Regions from separate parts of the Lysinibacillus sp. NPDC094403 genome, predicted to be linked through region 1. Evidence: riboswitches for the same ligand, from Rfam matches in the RefSeq annotation. Region 1 holds a riboswitch; the other holds the start of a gene.
What was found. A riboswitch is a leader RNA that binds a small molecule or an ion and turns the genes downstream of it on or off. The one in region 1 is predicted to bind cyclic di-AMP.

Region 1 (24,447 bases):
CTAGTAAACGATACTCAGAAAAAATATCTTCAGCCAATATATCATTTGCTTCAACTTCATCAATACTTAATGTCACTTTTCTTAGCATATTTTCTGCCACATACGCAATGTTCAAGCATTATGTGACTCCCTCCTTCTTTCATAAGACTGCGTTGTTCTAAAAACGACGCTTTTGCTGATAGAGGCATGTTTTACATTTATATGCATGTCAGATGTATATAAATTGGCTTAGTTTCAATTGGTACAAAACAGATACGAATACAAGAATAGTTTAAATATCATCTATATCATTTACAATATCATAGATTAAAATGCCTTTTCAACTAGTATATGGTACTCGAATGAATAGTTACTACTATGTTTATGTTAAAAACTCTTCTGAAATCAATACTTTATACTCAATAAATTCAATTATTAACAGATATCAAACGGAAACCATAAAGATATAAAGACCTATATTTCAAAATATAAAAATGTATATTTATAAGCATCAGTTAATTTTCTATTATAAATAATATTTCTGTAAAATCTAAAAGATTAATCAATTTGTACTAAAGCTATTAATAAAAAATCAATAATAATATAGAAATATTAACATTTCGACAAAATAACCACTTAATATCTATCTGGAAATACCTAGAAATTAATCGTTTTTTTGTATCGTGTCTAACTTTTGGCTCATCAATAAAAAGTTGGCGATGGTATTTGTTCATTATGTATGCCATTTGTTGATTGGAATAGAGGCGGAGTGATTCCCTGAGAATCAGCGTCACCGATGCCCCCTAGAGGACCGAAGTCTAAAAAGCATCAAGTTTAATGATAGCGCCCTCGTGATTAACCTCCTGTGTAGTCGCTTCGCTTTCGCACAATAAACACATGTTGTCCCAAGTAACTCATCAGACGCCCTAGCAAGCGGAATGGAAATCATCCAACGTCATAGCGATATACAAGTTTTTTGCATTTACTTAGGTACATAGGATAAAATTCCCTGTATTCTCATCTTCATCATTTTGATATAGTAGATTTTAAATGTTAAATAACAATTATTTAACATTTCACGGAGATTCCAACCTATTAATATTCAATCGTTCTTAAATTTGAAATTGAAAACAGGAGGCTCCTAATTTTTATTACTTACTTTGGAGGAAATAATTTGAAGACTCATCGTTTTTATCAAATCGCAATGGCCTCAGCACTTGCAACAAGCGCCATTGTCATTGCCCCCCCAGCAAATGCTGCATCGGTGTTCCCCGATATAAATGCGTCAACCAAGGAAGGCCAAGCTGTTATTAACTTAGCCGAACGCGGCATTATTTCAGGCTACCCAGATGGCACATTTAAACCTGCGAATCCCATTACTCGTACACAAGCTGCAAAAATTTTAGCTGGTATATTAAAGCTAGATACGGTTCATGTAAAAAACCCTAATTTTAAGGATATAAAACCTGGCGATGAAAATTATGGTGCGATCGCTGCTTTAGCAAACGCAGGTATTATTAGTGGCTCCAATGGCTATTTCTACCCTACTAAAAATATTACACGTGGACAAATGTCAAAAATGATTGTGAAAGGCTTTAACTTAACAATCACAAACGGCATTAACATTCCTTTCAATGACGTCAAGGCAGGCAATGAATACGAACCATATATAAAAACGCTATTTGCCAACAGCATCACAAAAGGTACAACTCCTACTACCTTCGGACCACAAAATAATGTAAAACGCTCTCAGTTAGCATCTTTTGTTGTACGTGCTGAAAATGCTCAAGGTAACGCTACCGTTCATGCTAGTCAATTTAATCAAGATTATATTTTTGCTTCTTATGGCGGCATTAAGCCTGCAAAGGATATTTTTACATGGGATGAAGATGAAGAAGATTTCATGACGGAGTCCATTACAATTAAACCTCTAAAAGAAGGCACAGGAAAATTAGTAATTTCAGGCTTCGATGAAGATACTCAAGAAATTACTGATTTCTTTTACTTAGTGCAAGTGAAGAATGTAAATGGAAAGCTGCAAACAACACTTCAAAAAGTGAATGAAGAGGAATATGTAGAAAACTTGCCGCTCAATTTAGCGGACAGCGATTTAAAATTTGTTCCTACAGAGGTGAGTATTCAAACTGTAGATGGTCAAGATTTATCTCCTGAATTATATAATTTTAAATCAGCCAATAATACAGCTACACTTTCTATCTATAAAAATGGGCAATATATAATAACATTCACCAATGGTACACAACAACAAATAATGGCTGCTGATGTCGATACGTATGATTTCGTGCGTAGTATTGATTTGTATCAAGTTACAATGACAGATGAGTTAACGTTATCGAGTAAAGATCTATCGTTCGAGCCAGCAAGTGTTGCCTTGGAAAAATTAAATTCTCAACCTGCAACTGTGAAAGCTTCAATAAAGGATAACAACGTAAATGTTACACCAATAGCAGAAGGTCCCGCTATTTTACATATTACAGGTAAAAATGGTGAAACTGCCTACCTCTATATTGAAATTCTAAAAATCGGTGGTAAATGGGCTACTTACTATGAATTCATGGATGATCCAGAAGAATTTAATGAAATGTAGTAAGTGAAAAATAAAATGCCAGAAGATCAATTAATGGTCTTCTGGCGTTTTTTCTTGATCAGTACTTCTTAACTGAAATTCAGGCGTTCTCTCAAGCTGTTCGATAAATTTTTTAGTCTTAAAACGAATTCCTGTTTGTTCCTCGTAAATTGTTGTAATAATTTTTTTTATAAAATACTTTGTTTCCTTTTTCAATTCTAATTTACCAATCTGATCAATCGGTACTGTATAAAACATTCGGATAAGCTTAAGTTGGGTCGGTGTTAATCGAATGATATAAGGATCATGCTGATAACAACGATGACACAAAAAACCTCCCTGAGCAAAAGAAAATGCAAACTCACCGTCTACTGAACCACAAGCAGCACAAGCATGTAATATAGGCTGCACACCTGTATAGGGTAGCATTTTCCATTCTACGAACAATGTAATAGCCTCTGGGTCGTAACCTTCCTCAATTGCTTGTAATGCTTGAAGAAGCACATCAAATGCAAGTGGCTCAGCTTTTCCCTCTTCTACTACACGCTCGACAAGTTCCATTATATAACTTGCATATGCCGTTGCCATTATATCTTCACGAATATGGCGCATTGAATTAAGATGCTCACCTTGTTGCAATGTCCCCATACCAGTATGATGTTGTACCATAAACATGCCATACGTGAATGGCTGTGTCACAGAGGCCAATCTACTGGAAGGCTTTTTGGCACCTCGAGCCATCGTAGCAACCTTCCCCGCTTCTCTTGTTAGTAATGTCACGATTTTATTTGATTCTCCATAGGCACGTACCTTTAGAACAATCCCTTCCCATTTATAAAGCACTAGTCCTCCTCCTTTCTACTAGCTTTGCATGAAAATAGAGCTCTCCAAAAACTTTGGACAGCTCCATTTAAAACTACAGAGATACATGGTTATGATGTGAAGTCGTTTCGTAACATAACAGCATTACCTATTAATATTCATCATCACGGAAACCGAAGTCACGTAAATGTGTTGATTTATTTCGCCAATCCTTTTGTACCTTTACCCAAAGCTCTAAATACACTTTTGAACCAAGAAGCATTTCAATATCTTTTCTTGCACGTATCCCTACTTCTTTTAATAGCGCTCCACGTTTACCAATGACAATCCCTTTTTGAGAATCCCTTTCCACGATAATCGTTGCTGCTACACGAATTTTATCTTCATTTTCTTCATCACGGCGAATTTTATCAATAACAACAGCAATCGAATGAGGTATTTCTTCACGCGTTAAATGTAACACTTTTTCACGAATTAACTCTGAAATAATAAAACGCTCAGGATGATCCGTTACTTGATCTGCTGGGTAATATTGTGGACCCTCTGGTAAATATTTCGCTAGTGTTGTTAATAAATTTTCTACATTATTCCCTTGTAATGCAGAAATCGGTACTATTTCTGCAAAGTCATATCGCTCTTTGTAGCTTTCAATAATCCCTATTAATTCATCAGGATGGATTTGATCGATTTTATTTATCACTAGGAAGACAGGCGTTGGGTTACCTGCCAGCATTTCAAGGATGAATTCGTCACCCTTCCCAAGTTTCTGCTCTGCATTTACCATGAACATAATAACATCCACTTCACGCAATGTATTTTTCGAAACCTTTAGCATAAAATCCCCTAGCTTATGCTTCGGCTTGTGGATTCCTGGTGTATCTATGAAAATCATTTGGCTATCATTTGTTGTCAGTACACCTTGTACTTTATTTCGTGTTGTTTGTGGTTTATCACTCATAATCGCGATTTTTTGACCAATGACACGGTTTAAAAATGTTGATTTCCCTACATTTGGTCTACCGATTATCGAGATAAAACCTGACTTGTAGCCATTGTTATTTTCCAGCATTCTCTAAATCCTCCGTTGTAAATGCAAACGGTAGTAATTCGCCTACAGACGTTACCGTGACATCACCTTTTAAGTTTGTTAAATAAACAGGCATTGATGGTTTGCAAAATTCCATCATCACTTGACGACAAGCTCCGCATGGCGCACATGGTCCATCCGTATCAGCAACAATAGCAATCGCCTCAAAATCATAAATACCTTCTGACACGGCTTTGAAAAACGCTGTACGCTCAGCACAATTGGTCATACTATAGCCAGCATTTTCAACATTACAGCCATGAATAACCTCTCCATTTTTCGTTAAAATCGCCGCGCCAACTTTAAATTTAGAATAAGGTACATAAGCCTTTTCACGCGCTTTTTTTGATTCCTCTAGTAATGCATGCATATCAATTGTCATCAATGTTCTCCTCTACATAATCAATTTTGCCTCAGCGTAATTGATTAAATCATTATTCTTCTTCAGCACAACTGCTACTACTTCATGACCGATTAATAATTTTTTGTAATATCAAAACCATTTCGGTATAAAGATGAGTAATCCGATTATAGCACTGAATATCGCAAATACAAGTACTGCGGCGGCTGCAAGATCTTTAGCCTGCTTAGCAAGTGGATGGATATTAGGTGAAGCTAAATCTACTACTCGTTCAATTGCAGTATTAATCATTTCAAGTGCAAACATTAGCGCTATTAATAGCAACACAATATACCATTCCATACGTGATAAATCCGTAAAATAGCCAGCAATCATAACTATTCCCGCACTTAGCAAGTGAAATATAAAATTTTGCTCAGTACAGGCTGTAATGATACCTTTAAAGGCATACCCAAAAGAGCGTACAAATTTGCGAAAATTCATTTATTCTCGTCCTAAGCCGAAAGATTGTAAAATCTCATCCTGCTTACCGAACATCACCTTTTCATCTTCTGGCACCATATGATCATAGCCAAGTAGATGCAAGAAACCGTGGACCGCTAAAAAGCCTAATTCTCGCTCAAATGTATGCCCATATTCCTCTGCTTGTTCTTTAGTACGATCCGTTGAAATAATAATATCTCCTAAGATACGAGGCATTCCTTCAAATGTTACTTCCATTTCTCCCTCACCTAATTCCTCCAGGGCAAACGAGATAACATCTGTCGGTTGATCCTTATCACGATATTCTCGGTTTATTTCTTGAATCGCTTCATTTGTAACAAACGTCACTGACACTTCTGTTTCCGGCTCAATATTCTCTAGTTTCGCAGCATGCTGTAAAAGCTTTGCAACGAGCTCCATGTGCTCAGCAGCCACTTCATTTGTTTCATCTGTAAAATCAATTGTTAAAATCATAGATCCTCCTACTTATCTGCCTTTGGATATTCTATTCGTGAGTGGAAAATTCCATTCAACGTTTCACAAAGTACTCGCTCTATACATTTTAACTCTTTTATTGAAATATCGCATTCATCAAACTGATTGTCTTGTACTCGATCATCAATAATTGCTCGTACCAGCTTTTGAATTTTCTCTGCATTCGGTTCCTTCATCGATCGAACCGCTGCTTCAACGCTATCTGCAACGCTAATAACTGCTGCTTCCTTCGTTTGTGGTTTCGGACCTGGATATCTGTACATTGTATCATCTAAACATTTTCCTTCTTCCTTCGCTTTAAAGTAGAAGAATTTTAACAGACTAGATCCGTGATGCTGCAAGGCAATATCGATAATTTCCTGTGGCATCTTATAACGTTTTAGCATTTCAGCCCCGTCGGTTGTATGCGCGATAATAATTTCCGCGCTTTTTTCTGGAGGCAATGAATCATGTGGGTTAATACCAGACATTTGATTCTCGATGAAAAAGGCAGGACGCTTCGTTTTGCCGATATCATGATAATAGCATCCTACTCGAGCCAGTAATCCATCTGCTCCAATTTCCTCACACGCTGCCTCTGCTAAGTTTGCCACCATCACACTATGATGATATGTCCCTGGAGCCTCCACTAGTAATTTTTTTAACAATGGATGGTTTGGGTTCGATAATTCAATTAAACGCAACGACGACAATAAACTAAATGCTGATTCAAAGAATGGTAAGAGCCCCATTGTAAGAGCCCCTGATAAAAGTGCCGATATCATTGCCGCGATAAAGTAAAACGACAACTCTGACAAACCGTAGGAAGATTGTGTCATCAATAAATAAAATGCGATAAACGACATATTTACTAACCCTATGACACCTACAGCATGTAGAATATGCGAACGCTTTTCCACACTACCCAAAAAGAATATGCTCGCAAAGCCTCCAAAAATTATATACAGTGTAATTTCCATCTGCATGACAGACGAATAACCCTCTTGAAAAATAACACCCGCAGATGCCGCTGTCATAACAGTAATAAGAATCGCAGCACGATCATCTGCTAATAGCCGTACAAGCATTGTTGCCAAAGCTGTTGGGAAAAGGAAGGCAACAGTAACATCGAAGCCACCTGAGACTAGGCTAATAAATTTCATGAGCAGGATGGATAAACTATAAACAATTACTGTAACCAGCAAGGCATTACGTTTCTTGTGCTCATCAGCATCCCAACGTTCAAATAAAACAAACATGAACATCATTTCCAGAAGTATTAAAATAATCAGCCCTGCAATCGGTTTCATCGATGCCTTATTACTCACCATACCTAGAAGCTCTAATTGACGGAACGCCTCATTATCAATGATTTGACCTTCTTGTACAATGATTTGACCTTGAAGAATTCGAGTTGGTTCAACCGAATCCTTCGCTTGTTGCTTTCGAATTTTCGTTTGTTCCTCGTTTATCGTTTCATTTTCGATAATACTCGTTCGACCAATTAATACTACTGTATTAAATATTTTATCTGGATAGCCTCGTTGTCCACGAATTTTTGTTTCAAAAGCATTTTGATCCGCAAACACATTTTCTGGTCGAATGGATTTTTGTAAATATTCCTGCACGAGTTTTGATAATTGAGTACTTGTTCTTTTTAAATCTGCTTCACTTTGTACTAACAATCCTTCTAGCTGTGAATCGGTAAAGATAATTGGCATTTGCTCTGAATCTATAGATTCAAATTTTTTGCGGAGCTGCGCCACTTGATCGGCAATCGGAACAGGTTCTTTGTTACTCTCAACATCCGCCTTTACGTCAAGAACATAGTCAAATAAAGACGTTACAATCGCAGCTCGCTGTTTAGCAACATCCTCAGAAAAATGATAAACTGGTGCAACCGCGTTTGCTGCTTTTTCTCGTTCCTGTTGCGTTTTATAAGTATCTTCTATCGTTTTAGTAGATCGTACTGTTTCAGGCGCTAGTTGTAACGGTTTAAAATCATATGTAACACCTTTAACATTGCCATACATTAAAGCAAATTGTAGGGCTCCTGTTAAGATGAGAACGACAATTAAAAAGTAGCGGAAGCCAATAAGTTCTGTAAATTTTTTTAATTGTTTTTCCATCTGGCACCTCCTCTATCTACCTACTATCATACCAATTCAAAAAACATTTTTCCCGAAAAATGTATAAGAAAGCAAAAAAACAGCTATACAAATTGTATAGCTGTCACAAATTTTTCCATTTTACAACCATTTTCATGTTTGTGAAGTTTTGTATATCTCGTTACTTTGTTACCTTTTGAACCCTGTTGCACCTGACGCTCCACTTTCGGTGCAGACCTTTTAAACCCGTTGCACCTGACACTTCGCTTTCGGTGCAGACTTTTAAACCCGTTGCACCTGACGCTTCGCTTTCGGTGCAGACTTTTAAACCCGTTGCACCTGACGTTCTGTTTCACTTCGCTTTCGGTGCAGACTTTTTAAACCCGTTGCACCTGACGTTCTGTTTCGCTTCGCTTTCGGTGCAGACTTATTAAACCCGTTGCACCTGACGTTCCGTTTCACTCCACTTTCGGTGCAGACTTTAATATGACCGCATAGCGGTCATATTAAAGTTGCTGTTCTTCGTAGGCTTGGATGATTTTTGCTACTATTGGGTGACGTACTACATCACCTTGTTCTAAAATTTGGAAATGTATAGATTTTACATACTTTAGTGTACGTTCCGCAACTATTAATCCAGATTCTGTATTTTTCGGTAGATCCATTTGTGTTTTGTCGCCAGTAATGACCATTTTTGAGCCAAAGCCTAGTCGTGTTAAAAACATCTTCATTTGCTGATGTGTCGTATTTTGGGCTTCGTCTAAAATAACAAAGGCATCATCTAATGTACGGCCGCGCATATACGCTAAAGGTGCAATTTCTATCGTGCCTCGTTCAATAAGTCTTTGCGTTTGTTCTGCCCCGTAAATATCATTTAGAGCGTCATAAAGAGGGCGTAGATATGGATCTACCTTTTCCTTCAAATCCCCCGGAAGAAAGCCTAGAGACTCGCCTGCCTCTACTGCAGGGCGTGTTAAAATAATACGCTTAACGTGCCCGTTTTTTAGCGCCTGTGTTGCCATGACTACCGCTAAATACGTTTTCCCAGTACCGGCTGGTCCGATACCAAAAACAACGTCTTTATGACGGATTGCTTGTATGTATTCTCGTTGACCGATTGTTTTTGCACGAATAGACTTTCCTTTCGTCGTGCGTGCTATTTCTTCATCATAAAGTTCTGCAAAATATTCAATTGTTCCTTTTTGTGTCATTTCAATAGCTGTTGCAACATCACGCTGATCAATATTAATTCCTTTACGAATGACCTTTAAAAGAGCTTGTAAAAGGAATGTCGCTTGTTCCTTTGAATCCTCTTCACCAGCAAGCTGAATCTGTTCACCACGTGTAATAATGTGGACTTGTAGAGCCTCTTCAATTAACTTCATATTTGCATCTGAAATTCCGAGTAGCATGACCGCTTCGTTTGGATTATCCACTTGTAATACAGTTAAATGTTCTGACATAATCATTCTCCTTGTAGGCCTTGTATTGGACTGGCAATGTTTTCATTGACTAAAAATAGAACTTTCCCTTCAACTGTACCATTCCCCCACTTTACCTGTAAAAGGTTTTCTTTTTTAATAACCGTTTTCGCAGGTAATGAACGTAGTACCTTTTCATGAAGCAATGGTATGAGTAATGAATCTATTTTGGACTCATCAAGCTCTACTTGTATTTTTTTAGTGTTCTGCTCCTCAACAATCGAAACATACGGATCGAGCCAAATAGGTAAATCTTTCTTTTGTACATAGTCAACTTTTTCTTTTTCTTTATGAATGCCTTTCACTAATACACGCCACTGCTTCTGTTGTAGCGTTTCCATCGTTAGCTTTGTTGGAATTTTAAATGAACATTCAAGCCAATAATCAGCGTAGACCTCTCCCTTTGCACCAACAAAGACTTGATTTTCACCACTTTCAATTACACCACTTACGAGAACATCACCTTCGTAAGCAGTATCATTCACTGAAATTTTCCGTTCACCATTTTGAATATTAAAGTGAGTAATAACACCACTTTTTGTTGCTACTAAATGCGATGCTAATTTTTCATTTGTTTGTTTAGTTTGTTTCGGAGACTCCTGAGGTCGTAAAATTACACGTCCGCCCTGCTTTTCAATATGCACCCATGAAAGATCTCGATGCTCTTCTAATAGCTTCTGACGAATGACAGCATCTGAGGGTAGTGCTTTTTTAGACATGGGCGTTTCTAATTGAAATGTATCTTGAAAGGTCTTTCCTAGACGTTCCTCTAACTCTGGAGAAGCCGCTTCAATATCGACACGCCAAATAATCTGTGCACATAGCAATGGTATTAATATCATTAACGCTAAACCAAGCAAAGTCCAAAGCTGTGCTCGAAAAACGTGAAGCTCATCAGCATAATAGACATCCATTTTAAGTCGATAACGCCTACGTACGCGACGAATTTTCGGTAGATAGTGCATAGTTGTTTCAAAGGCAACCTCTTGCTCACGAAAGACAACATGTTTTAATGGTACATGTTGTGCATGCAATGCTTGAATAAAAGGATGAACATTTTCGTGGCGCTTTATACGTATGATAATTGGCCGATTATTCCACATTATCGCTCACACCCATATCCTTTGTCATTTTCATATGAAGCTCTTGTAAACCCTCTACAGAAAGATGAAGCATTTCTTCTTTAAGCGCATTTATTTCCACTGATTTTCCACGCACAGTAATATGATAGCCTGCATAGATAAAAGAGCATGACGAAGCATCGGCATGTAGAAAACGATATGGACCAATAATTTTTAATGTTTCATATTGTAATAATTCAAGTAGCGGCGTTAATTGAAATAGTTTTCTCATAAAAAAATGCCTCCTTCTTCGGCAATATATGCTTCGAAAAAGGAGGACATGCTAGTTATTTTCTTTTTGCTTTTGGAGGACCTAAAACCTCTGCCATTACAATAGCCTGCATTAATGATTTTTTTGATTTTGGTAATTGAAAAGCCGATTGTGATTCAGCTCCTACCACGTTTTTTTTCTCAGCTGCCAAACGACCTATACTTCCTCGATTCGAAGTACGGCTCACTTTCTCAGTTGGGATTAACGGTGGTGCTACATAGCTTGGCGCTTTCTCATTTATTGTTTCTTCGACAATTTTTTTCGGCTCTTCAACTTTAGGCTGTTCATTTTTCCATTCACCTAAAAATTCACGTGCAAAATCCTCAAAGCTTTGCGGTTTAGAAGTAGGACGTTGCTTTGGAGTCATCTCTTCTTTTTCTATGACAGGAGGCTCAACATGTGAATCCTTATTAAAAGGTGGCATTGGTTTTTGTTCTTTCTTATTTTTTGATTTCCCGAAAATAGAGCTGACTATGGCAATTATCGCTAATATAATTAATTGTTCCATTTATTAGTACCGCTCCTTTCCGTTTTTTTATGCGTTAGGTTCATTTGTATCAGACTTATCTGAGCTTACTTTTGAAATGGAGTCTCGCATTGCTGTATCAGCTTGAATATTACGGTAGTTCATGTAATCCATAATACCAAGATTACCCGAACGTAAAGCTTCTGCCATCGCCTGTGGTACTTCAGCTTCAGCTTCCACTACTTTTGCCTTCATCTCTTGTACACGTGCAATCATTTCTTGCTCGTTCGCTACAGCCATTGCACGACGTTCCTCAGCTTTCGCTTGGGCAATGTTTTTATCTGCCTGCGCTTGTTCAATTTGTAATTCAGCACCGATGTTTTTGCCTATATCAACGTCTGCAATATCGATCGATAAGATTTCAAATGCTGTCCCAGAATCTAAGCCCTTTGCTAATACAGTTTGAGAAATCATATCAGGATTTTCTAGAACTGTCGTATGACTAGAGGCACTACCAATTGTAGAAACGATCCCCTCACCTACACGAGCAATAACCGTTTCTTCACCAGCACCACCGACTAAACGCTCGATGTTTGCACGCACAGTAATACGTGCCTTCGCTTTTACTTCAATCCCGTTCATAGCAACACCTGCAATAAATGGTGTTTCGATTACTTTAGGATTAACAGACATTTGTACCGCTTCTAATACGTCACGACCTGCTAGATCAATGGCTGCACAACGTTCAAATGTTAACTCGATATTTGCACGGTGAGCCGCGATTAGCGCATTTACTACACGGTCAACATTACCACCTGCTAAATAGTGACTTTCTAGTTGATTAATCGTCACAGGTAACCCTGCTTTATGTGCTTTAATTAATGGGTTCACAATTCGTGATGGGATTACACGACGTAAACGCATACCGATTAATGTGAAAATACTAACTCGGACACCTGCTGCAAGTGCAGAAATCCACAGCGCCACTGGTACAAAGGTAAAGAATACCGCTACAACAATGAATAATAAGACTAGCCCTACAATTGGACCAATTAAAGCTAAATCAAATCCCATTTGCTATTCCTCCATCTCTTTTTCTGTTTGTCTCACAACAATACGTGAGCCCTCTACTTTAATAACTTCTACATGTTTCTCAGCGTCAACATAGCCACCTTCCGATACTACGTCAATGCGTTCATTACCAAATAGCATTGTACCTGCTGGACGAAGCGGTGTAATCGTTGTACCCACTTTCCCAAGCAGTTCTGTGCGATTCACGTTAGATACATAGCCCTCTTCCGTCGTTGTCGCATCCATCAAGACTAGCTTGTTTAAAACATGCAATTTTTTACCGAAAAATTTCATCAGGATCACCATTCCTATTATCGCTACAACAAGCGCAATGAAAATTGCTATAATCATTTGCATCATGTTTGCACCTGCCAGTATTAGACTTAGTAAAATTAGCACACCACCCAAAATACCAACAATACCTCCGGGGACAAAAAATTCCGCAACTACAAGCGCTAAGCCTACAATAAATAAAAGTAATGTTTCATAACCTGCAAAGCCCGCTACCATATGACCGAAGAAAAATAATCCAAGTGCTGACAATCCCATTATACCTGGAACACCAAAACCTGGTGAATAAAGCTCAACTACAAGTCCCAAACTTGCAATCGACAATAAAATCGGAACTATAATCGGATTCGTAATAAAACGAGCAAGTTTTTCAGCAAAAGTAGGCTCTACTGAAACGATGTCACTGCCTTTTAATTGCGTTTCTTCTAAGAGATCTTGGAAATTCGAAACCGTCCCTTCAGAATAACCAACTTTTTCTGCCTCCGAAGCAGATAAAGTTAATAAATTCCCTTTTCCTGCTCGAAATTTTGGTAAATCAACAGATGCATCAGCCATTGCTCTTGCATATATTGGTTTGCGTTTTTTTGTTTCTGCAGCTGCTTCCATTTGAGCAACCCATGCACTATGAGCCTTTAAGTCTGCCGCATTTCCTGCTGAGTCAATAACTGCAGCCGCCCCGATCGTTCCATTTGGCACCATATAGATTTTATCCGCATGTAAGGCTAAAAAGGCACCTGCAGAATGCGCGTCTTTGTTAATATACGCAATCTTAGGTATATCCGTTGCATCCATAAGCATAGCAATATCACCTGCTGCATTCACGAAACCGCCAGGCGTATGAATGTCTAAAATAATCGCCTCTGCATCGTTTTCTTCCGCCTCTTTAAAAGCTCGATCTAAAAATGCGTGAAGTCCTCGTTCTACTTCATTATGAATAGGTATGTGGTAGACCTTGCTACTTGCAAAAGCCGACGTTAATGGAAACGCTAACAAAAATGTCACCCAAATAACTAATAAATAACTGAGGATTCTCCGTCTCCGCATCTTTTTCCCTCCCTTCTAACATGCTTCTCTACTGTATATACGACTGACTATGCAAAAAGTTTCACAAATCTCTTAATAATTTTATTATACAGTGAATATTTAATTTGTGGGCTTTATTAACCGTATTTAACTTGTACAATCTAAACAGCTATGTAAACATAAAAGCCGAATGAATCACAAGGATCACATTCGGCTTCTCAATATGTACGTAAATTTGAGCTTAATGTAAAATACCTGAAATTAATCGAAATGTGATTAATTTCAGGTATATTTTTGTCTGCTCAGTGAATCATACAATTGCGTGTTATGAACGTAGGGATTTTTAATGGGAAATTAAATTACCACTTACGTTTACGTGCAGCTTCTGATTTCTTTTTACGTTTTACGCTAGGTTTTTCGTAGAACTCGCGCTTTCTAACTTCTTGAATTGTACCACTTTTTGATACAGTACGTTTGAAGCGGCGAAGAGCATCTTCAAGCGATTCGTTTTTGCGAACGACAGTTTTTGACATCTCTCTTTCCCTCCCTCCGAACACACGTCAATACACAAATAGGCTATTAACCATCTGCTGTGTACTAAAGAATTATAACGTATTGTCTAAAAATGGTCAATAGAAAGTGTACGAATTAATATCGAGAATTTTTGGTTTTATTTCTTTAGGAATTTTCGGCTTACATTTTGTCCACAATAAACAATAGTATTGTTACCTAAAAATTTAGGGTTTACAAAAAATAGAATATGGGCGTAGAATTATCACATTCAATTATATAGTAGCCAAATCTCAATCATTTATGAGAACGGAGGACCCAGTATTTTGGGGTTAATTCTGCATTGCAGAAGGAATGAGAAACTCTTTCGCCATTCTACCCGTCAGCTAACTTCGTCGGCTCAAGCGAAGGAGGTCATATTAGACCACTTATGAGTATGTTTATTTTTATGCCTTGAAACATACAAAAACAGTTGGTCTTTTTATTATGTCAATTTAACATTTTATAAGTGATTTAAAAATCTTTATCCAAACATTGAGGAGAATACGATGAAAACAGTGAAAAATAAATTAAATCCTCCTAAAATACTTGTTTTGGGCTTTGCTACTATTATCCTAATTGGAACGTTTTTGTTAACTCTTCCTATTGCAACGGAGAATGGTGAGGGACTTTCTTTTTTAGACGCCTTATTTACCGCTACTTCTGCAACGTGCGTAACAGGACTGATTGTTGTAGATACTGGTGATACATTTTCTATATTTGGAGAATTAGTTATTTTATTTCTTATCCAAATTGGTGGATTAGGCTTTATGACGTTTGCAACACTATTCTTTTTACTATTAGGAAAAAAAATTTCCTTAAAAGAAAGACTTTTATTAAAAGAAGCCTTCAATAATATTACAATGGCTGGTCTTGTTAGACTGGTTAGAAGGATACTACTATTTACTGCACTAATTGAATTAATAGGTGGTTTAATTTTATCTATTCGTTTTTCGTTCGATATGCCTGTAAGTAAAGCTATATATTTTGGCTTCTTTCATTCCATCTCGAATTTTAATAACGCTGGATTTGATTTAATGGGAGGCTTTAATGGGTTGACCAAATATGTAGACGACCCGTTTATCGTTTTAACTATTTGTGCTCTTATTACAATTGGTGGCTTAGGGTTTATCGTCATCAATGAACTATATGAATATCGGGAAACAAAACGCCTTTCCGTGCATTCAAAAATTGTATTAACCACAACGCTTATTTTAACAGTTGGCTCGACGCTTTTAATTTTCTTATTTGAATATGGAAATAGTAAAACACTTGGACCTTTGTCTGAATGGGGCAAAATTCTTGGTTCATTATACCAAGCTGTTACTCCAAGAACTGCTGGTTCAAATACTCTTCCTATAGGAGACCTAGCACAATCAACACTATTTTTAATCATCTTGCTGATGTTCATTGGAGCAGGTTCCGGTTCCACAGCTGGGGGAATAAAAATAACAACCTTCGCGCTTTTAGTTGCTACGATGTGGTCACAAATTAGAGGAAAAGAAGATGTTGTTCTCTTTAGACGTAGAATAGTTAACGAAACAATTTTAAAGGCTTTAACAGTCACAATGTGTGGAATGATGATTGTTATACTCGTCACGTTTGTCTTAAGTATTACTGAGCAAGGACATAGTTTTATGATGTATTTATTTGAGGCAACCTCTGCGTTTGGTACAGTAGGACTTTCTATGGGATTAACTCCTGAGCTATCACCTGGTGGTCGACTAGTCATCATATTGACAATGTTTGCTGGTAGATTAGGTCCATTAACAATTGCTTTTGCCATAACAAAACGACGGAAATCTGAGGCATTCCGTCATCCTAAGGGAAATATTATGATTGGGTAATCACATAAAGGAGAGTGGAGTGCAATGGCTATCAAACAATATGCTGTAATTGGCCTAGGTAGATTTGGAACAAGTATAGCTCGCAGATTACATGAAGCTGGGCAGGAAGTTTTAGGAATCGACATTAATGAGGAAAGAGTCGAAGATGCTGAACTATATGTGACACATGCAGTAGTCGCTGATACGACAGAAGAAAAAGCTCTTACCTCTTTAGGAATAGGCAATTTCGATTATGTCATCGTGGCAATAGGCAATGATATGCAATCGAGCATTTTAACCGTATCATTATTAAAAGAACTTGGAATCAAAAAGGTGATTGCAAAGGCTCTTGGAAAAAGACACGGGCAAGTTTTAGATAAAGTAGGAGCTGATTGGATTATCTATCCTGAAAGAGATATGGGAGAGCGAGTTGCCAATCAGCTTCTCTCACCTAATATGTTAAACTATATTGAATTATCAAAAGAATACAGTATAGAAGAAATTATGATTCCTTCAAAGATGGCTAGACAAAATCTTCGAGATTTAGACCTTCGTGCGAAGTATAATGTAAGTGTCATTGCCATTGTTCGAGAAGGGGACATTATCATTTCTCCCTCCCCTGAGCAGATTATTGAAGAGGAAGATTTATTAGTAATGATTGGTCACCGGAAGGATCTTGCTTTATTTTCAAATATTGAATAATAGTCAAATAGGCTGTGTCAAAAGGAGTTTTCTCTTGACGCAGCCTATTCACCTCTTTTAAAAGATCTTCTTGCTATCCCGATCATCTTTTAAAATCTCTACAGCTTCTCTAAAACGTAGAGAATGGACGATTTCTCGTTCACGTAAAAATTTCAAGCTATCATTCAGATCAGTGTCATCAGATAAATCAATAATCCACTGATATGTCGCTCGCGCTTTTTCTTCAGCGGCAATATCCTCATATAAATCAGCAATCGGATCCCCTTTAGCCTGAATATATGTTGCCGTAAACGGTGATCCAGCTGCATTCTGATAAAATAATGCCCTGTCATGATTAGCGTAGTGTTCTCCAAGACCTGCTTCCTTTAGCATCTCTGGAGTGGCATCCTTCGTAAGCTTATAAATCATCGTGGCAATCATTTCCAAATGAGAAAATTCCTCTGTTGCTATATCTGTTAACAATCCAACTACTTTATCAGGAATAGTATAGCGCTGATTCATATATCGAAGTGCTGCTGCTAATTCTCCATCTGCACCACCATACTGCTCAATTAAATACTTAGCTAGCATAGGGTTACATGTACTCACCCTTACTGGATACTGGAGTTTCTTTTCGTAATACCACAAAAATAATTCCTCCTAGGTACTCATAATCAATTTAGGCTCGCTATAATTGCGTCCGGAATCGGCTTTGTGCTCGCACAAAGAACGTCTAAACCTAGCTGAAAGAAATTAGACTTGCCATGGCCAAGGTGTATCCACCCAATTAAAAGGATAATTTGAATAACTTCTCCCAAAATTCATAAGTGGACCAAATTTTTGCTCAAATTCAACCTTAAGTCGCATGCTTATTTCAGTGTTTTCATTAAATTGTTGAATGGCATCATAATCGTGAGGATGAGTATCTAAATAAAGATTTAATTCCACTATTACAAAATCAATGGCTTGTATTTCTTCAAGTAGCTTATAAAATTCGGGTGGCATCTCTTTACTCACTCTTCATCCCTCCTTCTCGGGGATTTGGATAGGGGCTAAATAATTGAGGCCATAACGTACCAGATCTGAGAGCTTCTCTAGGGGTTTGATATTGTGGTAGCCCAGGCGGTTGAAAACCCATATATAATTGAGGCGGTGTAGAAAAACTTTTAACTCTTATAGGTGGACATGGATCGAATGGGCTAATATAAGGCTTCCAATATTTATATTGCTTAAACATTGTATCCTCCCTTCTGTAATCAATTACATCAGTGGAGTATATGAGGTAGATTAAATTATTATTCAGACGACTAGTGTTATGATCTGGAAGAAGTCACAGAATGAGATGTAAAACTTCCCTTGCATAGCACTTGATATGAAAGTAACATTCGACACTTGTTCTGTCCTAAGAAAAAGATGTTAGAAACTGTTAATGTTTTGCTCAAAGTACACTACACTCAGACGAATTAAGTTTGCACAACCACATAAAGTAGCTCGCATTTCGAAAAACGCGAGCTGTACTTTTTATTCATGCATTTTAGTATATTGACCGTATCTTTATATAGTTACACCAACAAAGTATCCAATAGAAATAAATATAATTACCCATGTCAAAGCTCCAAAACAAGCGAAAGCTAGATAAGTTCTTAATTTCATTTGGGTTATTCCAGACATGTAACTTGTTACATGTCTAATACCTGGAACGTAGTATCCTATAATAATCGTCCATGGTCCAAAACGATGAAACCAACGTTCAACTTTAGTAAACCGTTTATTATTGAGACCGATCCATTTTCCATACTTTAATATTAAAGGCTTCCCTAATTTATTTCCTATTGCATAGCTAATGATCATGCCAGTAGACGAGCCAAGAAAGCTTAAGAAAATACTCAATAGATAGTTTAAATGCCCCTCATGACACATAAATCCCACAAACGTCATCAAAATCTCATCGGGAATAGGTAAGCCTATTATCCCTAAAGATAAGAGTAAAAATATAGCAAGATATCCATATTGACTTATAAAACTACTTATGAATTCCACGGATAGTTTCTCCTTTTTTAATACAATTCGTTACATTTATCATTAGACAGCATATATTCCTCCATTTTTTCCTTAAGAATTAATACCTATAATGAACATTTAAACGTAGAGGCAGTCGATTAAATAATAGTATTTAACAGAGGATTAGCCTGTTAATTCAACGCATTCAATCTTATGATAACCTATGTTATCGATGTTACTAAGTTATGTAAGAATTCGGTTCGTATCTATACAATGTTCTTATAAAGAAAAAATAAATTAGTCCAATAGCCAAGATTTTTTCATCTATAAAAAACTTAATGATAGAACCATAAAAATTATAATATTCCTCTCTATACATTTTTGCAATTACTCTTCATAATACATCATCTACTATAAGTTAAAAAGAGGTGTATTGTGGATGAACAAATACAATAAATCGATTGGTTAAATAATCGATATAAATCATCACTAAATAATAGGAAATTTAACAACTAGCTTAAATTTTATTGTTGTGAGATTTCAAGTGTAAAGAGGTCTTAAAAATTTGATTATTTGAGTTGAAAATTAGTTTTTAAGAGAACATGTTGATGAATTGAATGAATATTTTCCATTATTAGACACTCGCCGAAAGTAATTAAAAGGCATTATCAAATTCTACATGAAAATGGGGCTAGTCCATAACGAACCGCCCCGTAACATTTACTATAAGAATTCCATTAATAATTAGAATCTGCAATTAATCCGTTCATAATAGCTACACCAGAGCTTGCTCCAATACGAGTTGCTCCAGCTTCGATCATTTTTTTCATATCCTCTAAGCTTCGTACACCGCCAGAGGCTTTTACACCTAAATCTGGACCTACAGTTTTACGCATTAACGCAATATCTTCTGCAGTTGCGCCTCCAGTAGAAAAACCAGTTGATGTTTTCACATAATCAGCACCTGCTACCACTGCTAGCTCGCATGCTTTTATTTTTTCTTCGTCAGTTAGAAGGCAAGATTCAATAATTACTTTTACAAGTGCATTGCCTTTTGCTGCTTCAACAACTGCAGCAATATCTGCTTGCACAAGGTCATAGTTTTTATCCTTTAACGCACCAATATTTATAACCATGTCTACCTCTTTAGCACCGTTAGCAATCGCATCTTTCGCCTCGAATGCTTTAACAGCTGGAGTGTTAGCACCTAAAGGGAAGCCAATTACAGTGCAAACTAAAACCTCTGAGCCTTGTAAAAGCTCACTGCTATATTCTACCCAAGTTGGATTTACACAAACAGAAGCAAAGTTAAATTGTTTTGCCTCTGCACACAGTTTTTCGATTTGTTCTTTTGTTGCTTCAGCCTTTAATAATGTGTGATCAATCATACGAGCGAAATTTTGTTCCATTTTTATTAAACTCTCCTCTATCAACAAGTTGTACGTACCTCTTGAAATCATAACATTTTTTAACGTTGCCGTCTAATTTCTTTCTAGTTAGGTGAATTCAATAAGTGTACTTAGAAGACAAATACGTGATATCTATAAACAAAAATATAGTAAAACACCGTCCAAAGCTTGTTTGAACGGTGTTTCTATTCATAGGTACTCTATTTTATTTTACAGTTTCTAATACACGAACAAATTGTCCTTTAGAATGAGGATATCCAGCTTGGGTAATTTTCACCTTTACAAGTTGACCGATTAGGTTTTCAGAACCTGCAAAGACTACTTTTAAGTAATTATCTGTATAACCCGTTAAAAGCCCTTCCTCATCGCTTCCATCATGCACGAATTCTTCAGGAATTACTTCTAGTACTTGATCTTCAAAGCGAGAAGCGTATTCCTTCGCTAATTGGTCATTTAACGCAATTAGACGGTGAACACGTTCATTTTTAATGTCCTCGTCAATTTGGTCCTCCATACGCGCAGCTGGTGTACCTGTACGTGGAGAGAACGGGAATACGTGTAATTCAGAAAACTTATGATCACGAATAAAATTATACGTTTCCATGAACTCTTCCTCAGTTTCTCCTGGGAAACCTACGATTACGTCAGAAGTAACAGCCAAGTCTGGTAAAGCTTCATGTAATTTAGTTAAGCGTTCACCGAAGAACTCCATTGTGTACTTACGACGCATACGTTTTAAAACTGTATCAGAGCCAGATTGGATTGGAATGTGTAAGTGGTTGACAACGATATTTGATTCACGTAGTACTTCAATCACTTCATCTGTTAATTGACTCGCCTCAATCGAAGAAATACGAAGACGTTTTAAGCCTTTCACATTCACCTCTAAATCGCGTAGTAATTGTGCTAGGTTGTAATCTTTTAAGTCTTGTCCATAGCCACCTGTATGAATACCAGTTAGGACAATTTCAAGATACCCCGCATCCACTAGTTGTTGTGCTTGGTTTAATACTTCTTGAGGGTCTCGAGAACGCATTAATCCGCGAGCCCATGGAATAATACAAAACGTACAGAAGTTATTACAGCCTTCTTGTATTTTTAAAGATGCACGTGTACGATCTGTAAATGCAGGCACATCTAGTTCCTCATAGACACGATTTTTCATAATGTTGCGTACAGCATTAATAGGTTGGCGTTCAGTAAGATATTGGTCTATGTAGCCAAGTAATTTTGTACGATCCTGTGTTCCTACTACAATGTCAACACCAGGAATCGCCATAATTTCTGCTGGAGATGTTTGAGCGTAACATCCAGTAACACAAATGACAGCGTCTGGGTTTTGACGAATAGCTCGACGGATAACTTGACGTGATTTTTTATCCCCTGTATTTGTTACTGTACATGTATTAATGACATAAACGTCTGCTTGACGATCAAACTCTGTACGTTCATAGCCCTCTTCTTTAAATAGCTGCCAAATTGCTTCTGTTTCATAATGATTTACTTTACAACCTAGAGTATGGAAACTCACGATTTTTGGTCGCTCGTTACTCATAATATATATCATCCTTTCAAGAGTACACTACAATAAATTATTAACGTGTCTTATAATAGCACAAATAAATGTATTGAGCCTAGTTTTTTAGCTATGCTCATTTTATTGCATATCTTAAAAACAGTAAATTAATCACATTTGTTTGTTTTTCTTATCAAAGTTATTCATCTTAATGCACACTTCTCTATTGCATAAAAACCAACAGCATTCGAAGTTGTCACTACTAACTATACACAAATACAAACTCTTAATGCACCTATAATAATAGTTGCATTCCTTCTATTATATAAATAACAATAACCACCCTTCATGGAGTGGTCATTTATAAATTAGTTAATTAAAGCATTCCTATTTATTACTAGACGCCATTTATTATAGTCTTTACTTATGTAGAGCTTGGTGAAAAAATATTTTTTACGGCACCTATTATTCCAGGCACAAGAAGTACTATACCAAAAAGACAGTAAATAAGTTGAAATGTAATGTGTCATAGAAAGCAAACCAATCACTGAAAATTAGATTCCGCAAAAGTCTATCACTTATCTCCGACTGGCTTTAGTAGATTTGCTGGAATAAAACCAAAATTCGGATCTCCCACCATCAAATAACCGTTAATCTCGATTCCTGGTGAATAAAAGACAGTTCCCTTCAACTCTTTTCCATAGTATCTTGTTATTACTGGACCATTGTATAGCTCTGTATCTTCTGTTAATATATACGAACCTTCATTTCTTGTTATCTTTTCAAAAATTCGAATATCAGTGCTATCAAGAATACCGGTATTAATTACAGGCCCTCCTTCAATATCTCCTGCACAATAATGGCGATATAATTTGCCCTTCTCAATAGAAACTAATAATAATGATGGAGTGCAAACCTCTTCACGTTTTCCAACTTTTAAATACTCACCATATTTGATGTAGGAATATGGATATCCAGGATTTTCAACACCAAGATGATTAATCATGACAAATGCCGGATTGTTATAGAAAGATGCACGAATATCGATTGGTACTTCTTTGAAAACTACCAAATCCGTTGCTTGTACCCGATATTGCCCCATTTGATAGAATGTTTTTCCATCATATTTCTCAATATCATACGTTTTAAAGAAATTATTACGCTTAACCATCAGCGAATCAAATGTACCATCTGGATTTTTCTTGTATACCTTGATATCTTTTTTAAAGGTCATTTTTCCGGTTTGCCCTTTTACAACTTCTGCTCCATCATACATTACTTTTGCTTCTGATTTTGTTGGATTTACTACCGCTATTACAAATGCTGCTAGTAACACAATAAATAATTTTTTCATTATTCTCCCCCTATATTTAAAAAAAACACAATATCTTACTATTATATACTAGTTATCTAATATTCTACCAAAGAATGTAAAAATATAACAAAGGCAGTGTGTTTTTCTATAACATTATTTCTCACATCTACCATTCTACCCAATTCTCGATATTTGATTTATCACATATAGTTAAACGACTATCCATTTCCTCTATCCAGTTATAGAAAGGTACTGGACGTTCTTTATAAGGAGTTTTTTCTATATATGATGATTTAACTCTCCTTACTACCTAAACACCCTACAGTCTTGTTATAAGCCCCTTCGAATACAGCTCTTAATGTACTTGTTACTGTCAGTACACCTTCTTTAATATCCATAGCTATTTTGAATAGAACATTTTTTGCTTTGATGAAATCAGGTGAACTTTGAACCTGAAAAGCTTCGGGCGGGATACTTTCGACTAAACAGTGGACATGGAAGGCAATATCATTCTTTTGTAGCTTCACTTCTAAATCTAAAGGCAAAACTAATTGATTCATGTTATAATCTTTAAACATAAGGATCCTTCTTTCTGTATAATTTTGTTGTGGTGACTTAATTTTATCAGAAGTGGTCCTTATTTTTTTTATGAAAAAAAATTTAAAGCCGGTGAAATTTTACTGATCGTAAAATTTCACCGGCTTTTTAGTTTAGAGATGGATTTTGTCCCAGCCTTACTCAAATATTGGATTTTTATAAGTGCAATAAATATTGGATTTTTATAAGTGCAATAAATATTACATGTTTATTTTTTCGATTACATTTTTTTGCAGTAAACTGCCTTTTTTTCTTGTTCTACTCCTCTAAAAACTAGGGTTATTAAGGACACATAGGAGGAGTAAGCCCTAAAAGATTAGGAGTTATTACATTAGTACCTGCGCCAAGGCGGATTTGTTGAACTTGCAGTACTTTTACAGTAAGCTCTAGCACGATTTTTTCACGTATTGTGCTGAAAGTACTTTCTGGTGCTACCATGGTTGGTGAAAAATCAAGTTCAAAGAAGTTTGCAGCTACTAACTCACCAAATGGTTGTTCATTATATTTAACAAGATTTTGGAAGAACGCTTTATCCAATCGAGCATCCATTTGCGTTTTTTCATTAAGGAAGTTCGCTTCGGCAAACTCAGAAATTCCTAAGATTGGAGTAGGGCCTCCTGGTGTTTGTGGGAAAGTAAGGTCTGTAAAACCAGAAAATTGAACATCAGCAATTCTATCTCGAAGTGCCCCATTACATGCTGATGAAGCATATTCTATATTTTTGCGCATATGTCCCGCTACAAATAATTTAGCTCTTGTTACCCTAAAAAAGTCAGTGCCATCAATACGTAAAAAGCTAACGGGTACTAATTTAACTTGATTTAGGAATACATTTTTTTTCACTCTTTTGATTTCAGTTGCTGCAGGGGTAAGGGTAATATCTGACTCCACAACTATTTGAAGTGTTGGTTCTGCTAGTACAACTGGA
Region 2 (8,935 bases), on a different contig from region 1:
GAAGATATCGCTGTTTCGCCATTTACACTGGTGTTCGATCGTTTAGGAATTGCCTTCGCTGCATCATTGATGAATGCTATCATTCTAACGGCAATGCTGTCAGCAGGGAATTCAGGGCTTTACGCATCGTCACGTATGCTTTGGCAATTAGCGGTAGATGGACATGCACCGAAATTTTTCACAAAACTAAGCCGTCGAGGTATTCCGATTTACGCATTATTGGCAACTTTAGCTGTAGGCTGCCTAGCATTTTTAGCTTCATTCTTTGGTGATGGTGTGGTCTATATGTGGCTTCTAAATGCCTCTGGGATGTCTGGCTTCATTGCCTGGCTAGGAATTGCATTTAGTCATTACCGTTTCCGTCGAGCGTTCGAGGCACAGGGCTTAGATCCGAAATTGTTACCGTATAGAGCAAAGCTATTTCCATTCGGTCCGCTATTCGCCTTTACGGTTTGTATGATTGTTGTTATTGGACAAAACTACAGTGCCTTTATGGGTGATAAAGTAGATTGGTACGGAGTTCTTGTCTCATATATCGGTATTCCACTGTTCTTACTGTTATGGTTTGGCTATAAAATCAAGCATAAAACAAAAATGCTTCCATTAGAGCAATGTGATTTAAAAGTAGAACAATAAAAAAATTAAACTGTCCTGTGAGCCATAGAAAATGCTCGCAGGACAATTTTTTTAAGTTAAAAAATATTGATGAATTTGTAACCCAGACGTATCATCAAAACACTATAGGTGAACGTTCCAAGCTTTAAGCTCCAAAACCTCGTATCCCCATAATAGCAATCAGCGATCCGTAGAGTATAAGAATAAGCAAAATGATGAGTAATCCTAAAAATTTAGAAATACCTGGTTGTTTTGATTTAATTCCGGATATCCCCCAAAAAATACTCATTATCCAGAGTAGAGCACCTACATAAAAGTAAATCCCAAAAATACCGTTCTTACTTAATAAACTAGCATAAAACAATAACAACCCTATAATACAAAATGTAATAGAAAAAAACCGTAATTCCTTCTAAAAGTCATTTCTCCAGCCCTTGCTAATTTAATTTTGATTATCACTAAAATAGACCAATTGATACAGGGGGTTACAAATTCTGTATTTTAGGGTCTTCAGATAAAATTACTGGAGAGAATAAAAAGGGGACTTTAGTTTCTCGAATCGTCCCCCACTTTTGGAGCACAACCTTAATATGGTAAACTGATAGATAAATAACACATCATCAAATTTTGGGTAGGACATTTGTTGAAACGTATACCATGTATATAAGTAGATTGGAGTGGAGGCTGGACGCTCCCCAGGAAGCTTTGCTCTGTGCTAAAGCGAAGCGGCAGCGATAAAAGCGTCCAGCTGGAACGGAAATCAACCCCTCTTTGTGGTGATGATCATAGTAATGACCAAGTCATATATAGACTGCTTTATATTAGGAAGAGGTGCATGAAAGTGCAAAACAATATATTACTAGTAGAAGATGACGAAGCCATTCGTGAAATGGTGGAAAACTATTTAACGATGGAGGGATTCCTTGTCACCTCTGCGGTAAATGGAGAAGAGGCATTACAAAATTGTTTAAACAATCCCTTTGATTTAGTGATCTTGGATATTATGATACCGAAGCTTAATGGATTAGAAGTTTTAAAGATTATACGAGAGCAAGCATCACTTCCAATAATCATTATGTCAGCCAAGGATAGTGATGTTGATAAAGCGTTAGGATTAGGTTTAGGCGCAGATGATTATATCGCCAAGCCATTCTCGATGCTGGAATTTTCAGCACGTGTCAAAGCCGCAATTCGAAGAGCTACGAAATACTCCAGTCAAGTAGAGGAGAAGAAAGATATAGTAGAGATAGACAACTTATCGATCGACCTTGTTAATTTTTCAGCTGAGAAGAATGGACAGCAAGTAAAGCTCACATCAAAGGAATTTGCTATCTTAAAATTATTCGTGACAAACCGTAATCGAGTTTTTACAAAGCAACAAATTTACCAATTGATTTGGAATGATGCTTACTATGGGGATGAAAATATTATTAATGTACATATAAGAAGATTACGCGAAAAAATTGAAGACGATCCATCCAATCCTCTATATATTAAAACACTTTGGGGAATCGGCTATAAATTTGAAGGATAAACAGATGATTATATTTCTATTACTGATGATTGTGTTACTTGTAGGCATTATTATTTTTCAGGTGAGAGTTAAAAAACAACAAAACGCTTCCGTTCAATACATGCATCAAAAACTGCAAGCAATCATTAACGAACAATCGAGCGAAAAGATTTTAGTGCCGACAGCAAATCAAGAATTACAGCAACTACTTATTGCGATGAATGCGTTGTTAGATCACAATCAAAGAGTATCGGCGACACATCGGAAAATGGAAAGCTCTATGAAAAAAATGTTGGCCAATATTTCACATGATCTTAAAACACCTTTAACAGTTGTACTAGGTTATACGGAAATGCTACAGCTGAAGCAATCACTTAGTGAAGAGGAGCAGCGCCGGTTGCTCAAGGGCGTTCATTCGAAATCATTGGAAGTATTAAAAATAATCCATACATTTTTTGACCTGGCAAAATTGGAGGCAGGAGATACAGATTATCCAATGACGAAAATTAATGTTAATGAAATTTGCCGCAAAAATATTTTATCATTTTACGATATGGTCACGTCTATGGGACTAGAAATCGATATAGCAATACCAGAGATGTCCGTGTATGCACTTGGCAATGAAGAAGCGTTAGATAGGGTTCTGAATAATTTACTGTCAAATGCTGTTGCCTATGGGGCAGCGGGAAACATCATTGGCCTCACAGTAAGAAATGATGATACTAATATTTTTATTGATGTCTGGGATCGTGGTAAGGGGATTGACGAATATCATATTGATAATGTTTTTGAAAGAATGTATACGCTTGAGGATTCCAGAAATAAATCCTTTCAAGGGAGTGGCCTTGGCTTAACTATTACAAAACGCCTTGTAGAATTAATGGAGGGTTCCATCCAGCTTTCCAGTATCCCATATGAGAAGACCATTTTTTCAGTTTCTTTAAAACGAATAACATACTGAGCAGTCATGCTTGTAGAGCAAATTTTATGGCTTTACAGGCTTTTCTTCTGCCCTTAAGAAATTTGTAAGAATCAAGTAATAAATTAGAGAGTTTCGTTTTTTATAATAAAGGTAGCTAAATTAAAGGGAGAGATCTACATGACATATATTGTGAAAACAAATCAGCTTACAAAGGTATTTGAGGGAAAAGAAGTTGTTTCTGCTGTGACTATGCATGTGAAAAAAGGAGAGATTTACGGTTTTTTAGGTCCTAATGGTGCCGGTAAAACGACAGTCATGAAAATGCTAACAAACCTTACGAAGCCAACGAGTGGAGATGTCGAAATATTTGGTGAAAAATTAATGGACCGCTCATACGACGTGCTGAAAAGAATGGGAACGATTATTGAATATCCAATTTTCTATGAAGATTTAACAGCAAAGGAAACGTTAGAATTACATTGTGAATATATGGGCTATTATGACAAGAAAGAGATTGCCCATGCCCTAGATCTAGTGAAACTAACAAACACTGAGAAGAAACGTGTAAAAGACTTTTCTCTAGGGATGAAACAACGGTTGGGTATTGCACGTGCAATTATTACTAAGCCGGAATTACTTATTTTAGACGAGCCGATAAATGGACTAGATCCAGTTGGCATTAAAGAGCTTCGAGAACTATTCAAGATGCTTTGTAAAGAGTATGGAATTACGATTATTATCTCTAGTCATATTTTGGGTGAAATTGAACAATTGGCAGATACAGTTGGGGTTATTAAAGATGGAAGATTAATTAAGGAAGTAACAATGGAAGATGTCAATCGTAGTCAAGCAGATTATATTGAAGTGGTTGTCAATGATGGGAAAAAGGCTGCCTTTATTATAGAAAGTAAATTAAATATTACTAATTTCAAACTAATGGATGACAATTGTATTCGAATTTATGAATCGACAGCTTCACAAAAGGTGCTATCTAAAACATTGATTGAGCATGATATTGAAATTGAGGGCATTAGCAAAAAAACAAGCTCATTAGAGGATTATTTCTTGAAGTTAATCAATGGAGGTGTAGCTAGTGCTTAATTTAATGCGTCTAGAAATGAAAAAATATCATATTGGTTCATATATAAAACGAGCTATTTTCGCAAATTTTGTGATATTAGGTATTATGTTTATGCTTTTATTTATTACTAAAATAGAAGGGGACCTAACCTTTGACAATTATCAGATGGCATTAGGCATTATTGATTCAGCTGTAAGAGCAGTGTTTATTATTTTTGCTAGTGCGTTAATCGCCAAGCTTATTATTGGTGAATTCAAATATAAAACGATCACTGTAGCTTTTATGTATCCGATAAATAGGAAAAAATTAATTGCTTCAAAGTTAGCCATTGTTGTTCTTTTCACCTTTAGTGCAATTATTATATCAACTGCTTTTGTAACAGCGATTTTTTGTGCTGTTAGTGAGAATTTCCAATTGGTTTCAGATACATTAACGAGCTCTCTAATAATACAACGAATTCCAGTTGTTATAATGAATGCAGTTGCAGCATCATGCATCGCATTAATACCATTGTATTTTGGTATGAGAAAATACTCCATTCCGGCAACAATTATATCATCTATTTTAATTGTAGCGGCCGTATCATCAAATACAGGTAACTTCACCTTGTATGATATTATTATCATACCAATCACTTTAGCTATTATCGGTATAAGCGTGGCCTATTTATCATTTAGAAACATTGAGAAGATAGATATATAAGGATAAAAAATTAGCTCATCACAGACTAAACGCTCTCTGGAAAGCATCCAGTCGGAAGAGCTTTAAAAACTTAAATGCCAGACACAAAACCAAATTAAGGTTTTTGTGTCTGGCATTTTTTTAACCAAATACCGTTTGCCATAATAAATAAAGATTTAAAGTAACTACAATCACCACGACAATCCATCCTAAGATAGTTGTTATACGATGGTTGACTAGGTCTCCCATGATGTCACGCTTACTTGTAAACATAACAAGCGGTACAAGAGCAAATGCAATACCAAACGATAAAATAACTTGGCTTAGGACAAGCGCATAGGTCGCATTAACGCCGGATGCAATGATGATCAGAGGAGGTAACATTGTAATAGCTCGACGTAAATAAAGCGGAATTTTTCTTCTAATAAAGCCTTGCATCACAACGTCACCTGCAAGTGTACCAACTGAAGAGCTAGCAAGACCTGCAATGAGAAGGCCAAGACCAAAGGATACCGCCGCCATCGGACCAAGCGCCGCTTTTAATCCGTTATAAGCGATATCTAAATCTTCAACTACTACGCCTTGTGTATGGAAAACTGCTGCAGCAATAACAAGCATACTCATATTGATAGCGCCTGCGACAATCATAGCGATAATAATATCAATAAACTCAAAACGGAATATACGTTTTTTTTCAGCATCATTTCGGCCAACTACACGACTTTGGGTTAATGAAGAATGCAAGTAAATGGCGTGTGGCATAACGGTTGCTCCTAAAATACCTGTTGCCAGTAAAATAGAATCTACTCCGTCAAAGCGTGGTGTGAACATGCCTATCGTTACTTCACCCCAATTTGGTTGTGCTAAAAATGTTTGGAATGCAAACGCTAATACGACAATAAGCACCATGCCAGAAATACCTGCCTCAAATGCTCTAAAGCCTCTACGCTGTAATTCTAGAATAGCAAATGAGCCGACCGCTGTAATAAGCGCTGCAGGCAACATTGGAATATTGAATAACAAGTACAGTCCAAGTGCAGCACCGATAAATTCTGCAAGATCTGTTGCGATAATGACCAATTCAGCCTGAATCCATAAAAAAATAGAAGTTTTTTTAGAAAAATGTTCACGTGCTACTTCGGGTAAATTTTTACCAGTAGCAATACCAAGCTTTGCCGATAAGGATTGAATTAACACCGCCATTAAATTGGAAAAGGCGATTACCCAAAGTAGTAAATATCCATATTGTGAACCTGCTGTAATATTTGTTGCGAAGTTGCCTGGATCAATATAGGCAACTGCTGCGATGAAGGCTGGGCCAAGAAACGGTAAGATTCGTCGCCAGCCCTTTATATCTCCATTTAAAACCGCCTCAGCCGACGGTTTTGTCATTCGTTTGTAAACCATGTTGTTCCCTCATTTCAAAGAGTATCGCAGGTGAAATAAAGTTTCCTAAAGGAAAATGATATATTCCTATTTTATAGCTAGAATAAGAAAATGTGAAGAAGTTTACTCGATTTTTTTTCTTAATTCGAAATGTTTTTAGTACAGTAAATCAATTGTCATTAATGAACGTTGATTTTGTTTATGTATCATAATGTATTGAAGCATCATAGCAAAAAATTCGATTCTTTGAAAATGATCAAGGATTAATGTACTTAGCTATTTTAAAAGCAGGAATATACTTATAAGGTGGCTTTTTTTGATTTCCAATTCGGGTATTCATATATTTCCTACCCATATTAAAACATTATTCCTTAAAAAATAAAGATTCATCACCAAAGTTGCGACATTTGCCAAGTATATAAATTAATTGAAGTGGGGCTGAGTGAACCTTGGAAATCAGCGTCACAGATGAGACCCTGTATCGCAAGTGAAACGGCTTCCAGAGAAAGCGCTCGATCAGAACGGAGATCAACATCACGTTAAGGCAGTGAGCCATCATAAAAATATTCAAAAAATCAAGTGAAAAAAATTTTTTGTAACCGTTTTCTTCATCTTTACTTTTTTTAATTACAGGCGTAATATGACATCATTATAAAAGTTTCAAATTTCTAAATCGCTGAAGCAATTAGACGCGGGGGACCCAATTTTTACGGATTACACATAATCCTTGGGGTGAATCTCTTCATTTATTGAGGGGTAGGGCTACTCAGGCCCGAATCCGACAGCTAACCTCGTAAGCGTTAAGAGCAGAAAAGTGGAGCTTGGCAGACGAATGAGCGTCTACAAGTCTTATTTAGTGATGGCTTGTAGATTTTTTTATCTTCATTTAATGAAACAAAGCCCCGGTGAACGGCACAAAAACCAATTATGCTATAGTGTAATCGATTTAGAAATGTGAAACACATTCTATGAAACTAGAAGGTGTAGTAAATGAAATCCTCATTAAAACGTTTTATTATAGGTAAACCATTGAGATCTGATGCATTGGGGGAACAAAAGCTTAGTAAAACTAAAGCACTTGCCATACTATCGTCCGATGCTTTGTCATCAGTAGCGTATGGACCTGAGCAAATTTTAATTGTACTCATGACAGTAAGTACTGTTGCTTTTTGGTATTCTCTACCGATTGCTGCTGGGGTAGTTGTATTACTGACGGCACTTATTTTCTCGTATCGTCAGGTTATTTATGCGTATCCACATGGTGGTGGAGCATACGTAGTTTCTCGGGAAAATTTAGGTGTCAATGCGGGGCTAGTCGCAGGTGGATCGTTGCTTGTCGATTATATTTTAACAGTTGCGGTAAGTGTATCGGCTGGAACAGATGCCATTACTTCGGCATTTCCAAGTCTGCATCCCTATAATGTGATAATCGCTGTGTTTTTTGTTATATGTTTAACGCTTTTAAACCTACGTGGTGTAACAGAATCTGCATCCATTTTAGCGTATCCAGTTTATTTGTTTGTGATCGTGATGCTGATATTAATCGGGGTAGGGGCTTATAACATAGTAACAGGGCAAGTTCCTGCTGAGTTGCATCCAAAGGTTGGTACACCGGTTGCAGGTATTAGTTTATTTATATTATTAAAAGCATTTGCATCAGGAAGCTCAGCTTTGACTGGTGTTGAAGCAATTTCAAATGCTATTCCTAACTTTAGAGATCCAGCCCCCAAAAATGCTTCTAAAACATTATTGGCTATGGGTGGTATTTTAGCAGTGCTATTTATTGGTATTGTGAGCCTAGCATATTTTTATGGAGTTGCTCCAAATTCGAAAGAAACGGTTGTTTCACAAATTGCGGAGGCAAGTGTAGGTCGTAATCTCTTTTATTATATAGTGCAAGGAACAACAGCGATGATATTAGTACTTGCTGCGAATACAGGTTATTCAGCATTTCCTTTACTAGCTGTTAATTTATCGAAGGATGGTTTTATCCCAAGAATATTCCAAGTTCGTGGGGATAGACTTGGTTATTCAAATGGCATTTTGATGCTTGGTTTAGCTGCCATTGTTTTAATCTTTTTATTTGGTGGAACAACAGAGCATTTGATTCCACTATATGCAGTTGGTGTGTTTATTCCGTTTACTTTAGCGCAAGTTGGAATGATGCGAAAATGGTTGCGTGAAAAGCCAAAAGGTTGGGTTGCTAAATTTGTAATTAATACTATTGGAGCGGTCATTTCATTTATTGTAGCTATGATGTTTTTTGTGACAAAATTACCTCAAGTATGGCCAGTGTTTATCTTTTTACCAATTATTATTTGGACATTTCACCGTATTAAGCAGCATTACAAAACAGTTGGTCAACAACTAAGATTAGATAATGAGAAATTACCGAATGTTGAGGGTAATGTCTTCATTGTCCCTGTCGCGGGTATTACGAAAGTAGTCGAAAACACATTGCATTACGCGCAGTCATTAAACGTTGATAAAATTATTGCCTTTTATGTAGCTTTCGATCAAACGGAAGCAAAAGTGTTTGAGGAGAAATGGAAAGCTTGGCAGCCAGATATAAGACTTGTAACATACTATTCGCCATATCGGAGCATTACACAACCGTTGATGAAATTTATTGATAAGGTTGAACATCAATGTACGAAAACTGGCCATCAAGTAACAGTGATCATCCCACAGTTTTTACCGAAAAAAGGATGGCATCATATGTTACACAATCAATCGA

Region 2: another riboswitch for cyclic di-AMP. It lies ahead of ACQKMV_RS18945 (APC family permease); the one in region 1 lies ahead of ACQKMV_RS20305 (TrkH family potassium uptake protein).

Annotation. Positions count from the first base shown of each region.
Region 1 covers NZ_JBNNTL010000019.1:12,764-37,210, forward strand. Annotated here, with positions in the region: gene ACQKMV_RS20230 (HD-GYP domain-containing protein) at 1-115, opposite strand, end outside; gene ACQKMV_RS20235 (S-layer homology domain-containing protein) at 1,154-2,587, shown strand; gene recO (DNA repair protein RecO) at 2,618-3,409, opposite strand; gene era (GTPase Era) at 3,540-4,457, opposite strand; gene ACQKMV_RS20250 (cytidine deaminase) at 4,444-4,857, opposite strand; gene ACQKMV_RS20255 (diacylglycerol kinase family protein) at 4,969-5,319, opposite strand; gene ybeY (rRNA maturation RNase YbeY) at 5,320-5,793, opposite strand; gene ACQKMV_RS20265 (HD family phosphohydrolase) at 5,802-7,922, opposite strand; gene ACQKMV_RS20270 (PhoH family protein) at 8,408-9,364, opposite strand; gene ACQKMV_RS20275 (sporulation protein YqfD) at 9,367-10,485, opposite strand; gene ACQKMV_RS20280 (hypothetical protein) at 10,475-10,735, opposite strand; gene ACQKMV_RS20285 (hypothetical protein) at 10,791-11,282, opposite strand; gene floA (flotillin-like protein FloA) at 11,310-12,314, opposite strand; gene ACQKMV_RS20295 (NfeD family protein) at 12,318-13,646, opposite strand; gene rpsU (30S ribosomal protein S21) at 13,985-14,158, opposite strand; cyclic di-AMP (ydaO/yuaA leader) riboswitch at 14,410-14,551, shown strand; gene ACQKMV_RS20305 (TrkH family potassium uptake protein) at 14,684-16,021, shown strand; gene ACQKMV_RS20310 (potassium channel family protein) at 16,046-16,702, shown strand; gene ACQKMV_RS20315 (manganese catalase family protein) at 16,760-17,329, opposite strand; gene ACQKMV_RS20320 (spore coat protein CotJB) at 17,435-17,698, opposite strand; gene ACQKMV_RS20325 (spore coat associated protein CotJA) at 17,691-17,918, opposite strand; gene ACQKMV_RS20330 (DedA family protein) at 18,236-18,721, opposite strand; gene deoC (deoxyribose-phosphate aldolase) at 19,420-20,091, opposite strand; gene mtaB (tRNA (N(6)-L-threonylcarbamoyladenosine(37)-C(2))-methylthiotransferase MtaB) at 20,297-21,646, opposite strand; gene ACQKMV_RS20345 (hypothetical protein) at 22,094-22,174, opposite strand; gene ACQKMV_RS20350 (hypothetical protein) at 22,182-22,961, opposite strand; gene ACQKMV_RS20355 (hypothetical protein) at 23,216-23,500, opposite strand; gene ACQKMV_RS20360 (CsxC family protein) at 23,802-24,447, opposite strand, start outside.
Region 2 covers NZ_JBNNTL010000016.1:5,546-14,480, forward strand. Annotated here, with positions in the region: gene ACQKMV_RS18915 (amino acid permease) at 1-636, shown strand, start outside; gene ACQKMV_RS18920 (response regulator transcription factor) at 1,457-2,149, shown strand; gene ACQKMV_RS18925 (sensor histidine kinase) at 2,154-3,089, shown strand; gene ACQKMV_RS18930 (ABC transporter ATP-binding protein) at 3,228-4,151, shown strand; gene ACQKMV_RS18935 (ABC transporter permease) at 4,144-4,833, shown strand; gene ACQKMV_RS18940 (Nramp family divalent metal transporter) at 4,954-6,219, opposite strand; cyclic di-AMP (ydaO/yuaA leader) riboswitch at 6,863-7,012, shown strand; gene ACQKMV_RS18945 (APC family permease) at 7,189-8,935, shown strand, end outside.